DNA from 2 places in the Veillonella sp. S13054-11 genome. Region 1 is predicted to be linked to the other one. Evidence: riboswitches for the same ligand, from Rfam matches in the RefSeq annotation. Region 1 holds a riboswitch; the other holds the start of a gene.

Region 1 (3,771 bases):
ATTCAATATAATGAAACTATATGGGTTGATCGCGACAAAAAAATCTGGGTACCTGCTCAAGAACGTCAAGTTGGCTATATGCCACAAGGTAATATCGTATTTCCACATTTATCGGTGGAACATAATATTACCTATAGTAAACGAGGCACGTCAGAGATGTGTGACAGCTTATTAAAACGCTTAGGCCTTGAGAAATATCGTAAAACGAAAGCAGGTAGCTTGTCTGGTGGTGAGCAGCAACGCGTTGCATTGGGGCGTGCTCTTTACTCTAAACCAACCATCTTGCTTCTTGATGAACCATTATCTGCACTAGACTGGAATTTACGTAAGCATGTTCGAGAGGATCTTGTTTCTATTATTCGCGAATGGGATGTGCCATGTATATGGGTTACCCATGATGAAAGCGAAGCCGAAATGGTTGGAGATCGGCACTGGACTTGTGAAGATGGGCTCATAGTAAGGCGTTAGCAGTTTTGCTTATGAATCCCACGATGGTTGTTACGATAAATGCTATTGCAAAGGCTGGTAATGTTGCACCTATAGAGCTTTCACTATGCAACATATAATGGTATAAACCTACAGATACAGCCCAAATCAGCCCACGAATTAGATAAGCCGATAGCGTTTGTACTTGCTGGCGGTTGACAAAATAGTCTGCCAATAAGATGGCAATCATTGGCGCAAATACAGAGCCGATAAGGTATAGAAAGTCTGTAATATCGTCCATTGGATATAGGATGGCTGCAATGGTGCCGACAATGGTTACAATAACCGCTATGCCTTTACTAGATGCTCCATTATAGATGGTCGTACTAGATACACCTGCTGAGTAAGCGTCCATAAAGGTCGTAGTTACTGTTGAGAAGATGATGACGATGAGTCCTGCAAGACCGAGGCCCGCGTTCATCATGATGGTAATAATGGAGTCGCCACCGCCAAAGATAGCTGCGCTAAGGCCCAAGGTGTACATGGCGACACTCGTTACGGTGTAGATGGCAGCACTTGTTAGTGATGCGGAGAAAGGGCTTTTGCTTTCACGAGTATAATCACTGATGAGAGGTAGCCAAGACAGTGGCATAGCGATTGATAGCTCAAGGGCTGCTATAAAGCTCATATTGCCATTAGTCATGAAGCTACTGTCACTAGGCCATTGAGAAATCATGTGAACTCCCATGTAGAGTGTGAGGCCTAGTAATAAAACAGATACGATAGCTTGAATATAGCCTGTATTGTGGAGACCGATGAAGAGCCATAAAATGACGAGCGCCCCAATAGCAATAGTCCAAATCATAGGAGATAGGGGCGCCAGCTCTTGTAAGGCAAGCATAGCATCGTAAATCATGATACTAGTCCAACCGATTAGTTGGATCATATTTAAAAAGGCAAAGCCCTTTGCCCCTAAGGGACCAAAGCTAAAGGCTGTCGTGTTCATACTGCCTTGCCGCAAACGGCCACCGATGAGTCCTGCTCCAAAGAGCAGAATACCGCCGATGATATGGCCTAAGATGATGGCATATAGTCCTTGAGTGAGGCCTAAGGGTGCTAGATAGGTACCGGTCATGATCTCCGCTATAGATAGGGCGGCACCAAACCATATCATGGCGAACTGTGGTTGTGTGATGTGTGTATCTTTCATACGTCCTCCTTGCCAGGAAGTCATAGAAAAAGCCGAGCTCACAGGAACTCGGCTATTAATCCTCTATGTTCCCTACGTTGGCATTATCCAAATCAGGTTATGGGTTAAAGCATTAGCTTACTCTCAGCCCACTCTTGTGAGCACCCCATTATGGTTTCATTATACGAGGTGGTGCGGGAACCGTCAATTCTTTTGTTGCATAGATTGTATAATGATGTTATAACTAGAGTATAAATATATATTGCCACTAGGGGTGCTTTTGCTGAGATTGACCATTCAAAACCCTAGACCTGATCCAGATAATACTGGCGTAGGGAAGTGGAGTGAAACATAATACTAAATTATTACGAGACCATTCCATTTGAGGTGGTCTCATTTTTTATTTAGTTGGAGGTATTATGAAAAAACTGATTATTGCTAGTATATGTGTAGCCTTAGGTGTCGTCTTATCAACTACGTCGATTCCCATTGGCCCGGCCCGAATTTTTCCATTTCAACATATGATAAATGTGATCTTAGCCGTTATAGTTGGGGCGAGATTCTCTGTAGGTGCCGCCTTTAGTACCTCTTGCTTACGTAATGTACTAGCGCTAGGTTCTCCCTTAGCCTTTCCAGGCAGTATGATTGGCGCTTGGTTATCTGCGTATCTATATAAGAAATACAATGCCATCTGGGCGGCAGCTCTTGGCGAAATCATAGGTACAGGGCTTATTGGTGCTCTTGTAAGTTATCCAATTGCTAACTTCCTACTAGGTAAACCGTTGGCGTTGTTGACTTTGATTACATCCTTCTCCATGAGCTCTGTTGCAGGTGCTTGTATTGGCTTCGTGGTATTACAAATCTTATCTCGTCGTAATTTGTTACACAAGGAGGCATAATGAAACTACATACTGCATTGACAATTGCCGGTACTGACCCTAGTGGTGGCGCTGGCATTATGGCCGATCTAAAATCATTCCAAAGCCGCCATGTATATGGTATGGCAGTGGTTACCTCCGTAGTAGCCCAAAATACAACAGGGGTTCACCACGTAGAACACCTATCGCTAGAAAGCATAGAAAAACAGTTACACGATGTATATTCAGATATTCTTCCTCAAGCCGTTAAGACGGGTATGATTGCTTTGCCGGAGATGATGGATCTCATCTATCCGTATGTGAGTAAGAACATTCCTTATGTGATGGATCCAGTTATGATTGCCACTAGCGGCGATCGACTTGTATCGGATGAGGCCGTCGATTTCTTAAAATCTAAACTCATTCCGGTCGCCACAGTCATTACACCTAATCGTAGCGAGGCAGAGGTGTTAGCGGATATGTCTATTACTTGTGAAAGTGACATCACAACGGCAGCTAAGCGTATTTTACATGAATTAGGACCTCGAGTGGTTATTATAAAAGGCGGCCATATTGGAGATGATGCAACGGATTATGCTTTCACCAAAGATGGAGATGTGCGTACGTGGACAAGTTCTAAATATGATACTGTTCATACTCACGGTACGGGCTGCACCTTCTCAGCAGTTATTACGGCAGAACTCGCTAAAGGACGTGATGTAATGGATGCTATTGGTATTGCAAAGGACTATATCGCTCTAGCTATTAAACATAACCCCGCCCTTGGTCATGGCTGTGGGCCTGTTAATCATATGGCTTATGGGTTATTGGTAAATGGCCCTCAAACGATGGATGAACTTTTGAAAAATGACTAGAGGAGATAGTTATATGACCTACAACAATCCAAATATAAATGGTTCAAATTGGTCCGAACTGAATATATTAGAGACTCTACGCAAAAAAAATCCTCTTGTTATTTGTATTACCAATGATGTGGTGCGGCCCTTTACGGCTAACGGTTTGCTAGCCATCGGTACATCACCCGTAATGAGTGAGTGCAGCGAAGACTTAAAAGACCTTATCGTTCATGCTGCGGCTCTACTCATTAACATTGGGACCGTTACACCAGATAAGGTTACCTATTACAAAGAGGCTGTTAAATTAGCGAAGGCTCATGAGGTACCTATTGTGCTAGACCCTGTGGGCTGTCACGCTGGGGCTTATCGATTATCTGTTGTTTTAGACTTGATTAAAACCGATGCTATTTCGTTGCTACGAGGAAACCAAAGTGAAATTAAA
Region 2 (3,771 bases), on a different contig from region 1:
CTTGATCCTGTAATTGGTCGTAATAAAGAAATCCAAGAAACAGCAGAAATCTTAGCACGTCGTACTAAAAATAATCCTGTACTTGTAGGTGATGCTGGTGTTGGTAAAACTGCAGTAGTAGAAGGCTTGGCACAAGCTATTGTAAATGGTGATGTTCCAGCAGCTATTAAAAATAAAGAAATCATTTCCATTGATATTTCCGGATTGGAAGCTGGTACTCAATACCGTGGTTCTTTCGAAGAAAATATTCAAAACCTTATTAAAGAGGTAAAAGCCGCTGGCAATATTATTTTGTTCTTCGATGAAATTCACCAAATTTTGGGTGCTGGTTCCACAGGTGATGGTCAAGGGTCCAAAGGCTTGGCAGATATCTTAAAACCTGCTTTGTCTCGTGGTGAAATGACTGTTATTGGTGCTACAACACAAGATGAATACCGTAATACAATCATGAAAAACGCGGCTCTCGCTCGTCGTTTTAATGAAGTCAAGGTAAATGCGCCATCTGCAGAGGATACTTTCAAAATCTTACAAGGCATTCGTCCATTGTACGAAGCGCATCATAATATTGAATTGCCAGATGCGGTGTTGAAAGCAGCTGTAGATTATTCCGTACAATATATTCCACAACGTAGCTTGCCTGATAAAGCTATCGACTTAATCGATGTAACAGCAGCTCACTTGGCATCTCAACATCCTGTAACAGATATTAAAACATTGGAAGCCGATATTGCAGATGCTAAAGCAAAACAAGAGGAATATGCTCAAAAAGAAGACTATGAATCTGCGATTAATGAAAAAATGCGTATTCAAAAGTTACAAGCAGAGCTTGATAACCATACAGAAAATCAAAAGGTAGTGGCTAAGGTTAACGATGTAGCAGAAGCCGTTGAAAGAATGACAGGTATCCCTGTATCTCAAATGGGAGCATCCGATATCGAACGCTTGAAAGACATGAAATCTCGTTTAGAAGCTCATGTAATTGGTCAAGATAAAGCAGTAGAAGCTGTATCTAAAGCAATTCGTCGTAACCGTGCAGGCTTTGACGAAGGTAACCGTCCAATCGGTAGCTTCTTATTCGTAGGTCCTACTGGCGTAGGTAAAACAGAATTAGCTAAACAATTAGCTTTAGATATGTTTGGTAACAAAGATGCAATCATTCGCTTGGATATGTCCGAATATAGTGATCGCACAGCCGTATCTAAATTAATCGGCGCTACAGCTGGTTATGTTGGTTATGAAGATAACTCTAATACATTGACTGAACGCGTACGTCGTAATCCTTATTCCATCGTATTATTCGATGAAATCGAAAAAGCAGACCCTCAAGTTATTACATTACTTTTACAAGTATTGGACGATGGTCGCTTAACAGATGGTCAAGGTAACACAGTAAACTTTAAAAATACTGTTATCATCGCTACATCCAATGCAGGTTTCGGTTATGGTAATGACAGTGATGATGAAAATAAAGTAGATGTAATGGAACGCATCGCGCCATTCTTCCGTCCAGAGTTCTTGAACCGTTTCAACGCAGTTATCGAGTTCAATCAATTAAGCAAAGAAGATTTGAAAAAAATCGTAGATTTAATGCTCGATCAAGTTAATAAGACTTTGGCTAAGAAAGACATTACTCTTGATGTAACTGATGCAGCTAAAGAATTGTTGATGGAACAAGGGTATGATAAAACTATGGGCGCTCGTCCGTTACGCCGTGTTGTGGAATCTGAAATCCGAGATAATGTAACAGATTTCTACTTGGATAATATCGATGTAAAACACTTGCTTGCTGATGTTAAGGATGGACACATTGCAATCTCTGAAAAAGCAGATTTCGATGATAGTAAAGACCAAGATAAGGCTGAGAAATAAACAATAGACGTATAAGTGTCGGAATAATCATTTGACAAATCTGAATAAAGTAGTAATATTAATAGCATAATTATATAGTGAGTATGCAAGGGAGCCTATTATATAGGCTGAGAAAGGGCTGCGAGCACCTGACCTTTATACCTGATCGGGATCATGCCCGCGTAGGAAGCACGCTAATACTTAATACGGGTATCGATCATTTTGTTCGATACCCGTTTTTGCATACCTAACTATATATGTCTTTTATATAGGAGGATGTAAAAATGTTTATGACACAATTGGAATCGGCTGTGGCTGGTGTAGTTACGAAGGAAATGAAAGTTGTCGCGGAAAAAGAATGTATGGATGAAGACGTATTACGTTCACTAGTGGCAGCAGGAAAGGTTGTTATTCCTTGTAACAAGCAACATACTAGCATTTCGCCAGAGGGGATTGGTAAGCGTCTTAGAACGAAAGTTAATGTTAATTTAGGTACATCGAAAGACGTTACTGATTATGATAGTGAAATTGAAAAGGTTAATCGAGCCATTCGACTTGGAGCAGAGTCGATCATGGACCTTTCAACTCATGGTGATACTCGTATTTTTAGACGTAAATTAATCGAGACATCGCCAGTAATGATTGGTACGGTGCCTATCTATGATAGTGTTATTCATCATCAAAAAGATTTGGGTGAATTAACGGCTCAAGACTTCTTGGACACTATCCGATTACACGCTCAAGATGGTGTAGATTTTATTACTATCCACAGTGGTATTACGAGAAAAACAATAGATCAAATCAAGAATCATAAACGGTTGCTTAATATTGTTAGTCGCGGAGGCAGTTTGGTATTTGCGTGGATGAGCATGACAGGTCATGAAAATCCATTCTACGAATACTTTGATGAAATCTTAAAGATTTGCAAAGAATATGATGTTACGTTGTCTTTAGGTGATGCTTGTCGTCCAGGTTGCTTGGCGGATGCAACTGATGTGTGCCAAATTGAAGAGCTTGTAAGGCTTGGTGAATTGGCAAAACGAGCGAAACAATATGGTGTACAAGCTATGATTGAAGGACCTGGGCATGTACCTTTACATCAAATACAAATGAATATGGAAGTTCAAGAATCTTTATGTGATGGAGCGCCATTCTATGTATTGGGACCGCTCGTCACAGATATTGCTCCAGGCTATGACCATATTACGGCTGCTATTGGTGGCGCTGTAGCGGGTATGCATGGTGCGTCCTTCTTATGCTACGTTACACCAGCGGAACATTTAGCCTTACCAAATGCAGATGATGTAAAAGACGGAATTATGGCTTTCAAAATAGCGGCGCATGCTGCAGATATTGCTCGTGGTATTCCTAATGCAAGAGATATAGATGACACTATGGCTAAGGCACGTCAAGTTCTCGATTGGGAGTCACAATATGCTTGTGCCCTTGATTCGGAACGGGCTCGTTCTATTCGTGAAAGTAGAGCACCGGAGGAAGATCATGGTGAAACCTGTTCGATGTGTGGCAAGTTTTGTGCTGTACGCAGTATGAATAAAGCTTTACAAGAAGAATATATTGATATTTTATAAGCTTTTTCATATGGGAGGTCACTATGGATTTAATTGTTAATGGAGAGCCAAAGCAGGTTTCAAACGAGCAACTTCATTTGGTTCTTAATGAATTAGGGTATGCCGGTAAACACTTTGTAGTTGAGCTTAATGGCGAGATTCTTAGTAAGGAAACGTATACAACCACTAAATTAACGGCTGCTGATAGATTAGAAATCGTTAGCTTTGTAGGAGGTGGTTGATATGTTGGATTCATTTACTGTAGGTAATACAACATTTTCTAGTCGCTTGTTAGTGGGGACAGGGAAATATGCATCCTATAATTTGATGCATGATGCATTAGTAGCATCACAAT

Evidence for each region. Region 1 has a riboswitch for thiamine pyrophosphate ahead of cytX (putative hydroxymethylpyrimidine transporter CytX). Riboswitches for the same ligand answer to the same signal wherever they lie in the genome.
Region 2: it holds a riboswitch for thiamine pyrophosphate, as region 1 does, so the genes downstream of both, thiC (phosphomethylpyrimidine synthase ThiC) here and cytX (putative hydroxymethylpyrimidine transporter CytX) in region 1, are expected to answer to the same signal.

The regions. Positions count from the first base shown of each region.
Region 1 is NZ_PPCY01000004.1:295,037-298,807, forward strand. Features, by position in the region: gene VPHSUH08_RS05225 (ATP-binding cassette domain-containing protein) at 1-468, shown strand, start outside; gene cytX (putative hydroxymethylpyrimidine transporter CytX) at 452-1,636, opposite strand; TPP riboswitch at 1,689-1,794, opposite strand; TPP riboswitch at 1,876-1,970, shown strand; gene thiW (energy coupling factor transporter S component ThiW) at 2,035-2,514, shown strand; gene thiD (bifunctional hydroxymethylpyrimidine kinase/phosphomethylpyrimidine kinase) at 2,514-3,347, shown strand; gene thiM (hydroxyethylthiazole kinase) at 3,361-3,771, shown strand, end outside.
Region 2 is NZ_PPCY01000007.1:28,498-32,268, reverse strand. Features, by position in the region: gene VPHSUH08_RS07195 (ATP-dependent Clp protease ATP-binding subunit) at 1-1,869, shown strand, start outside; TPP riboswitch at 1,947-2,054, shown strand; gene thiC (phosphomethylpyrimidine synthase ThiC) at 2,133-3,437, shown strand; gene thiS (sulfur carrier protein ThiS) at 3,461-3,658, shown strand; gene VPHSUH08_RS07180 (thiazole synthase) at 3,660-3,771, shown strand, end outside.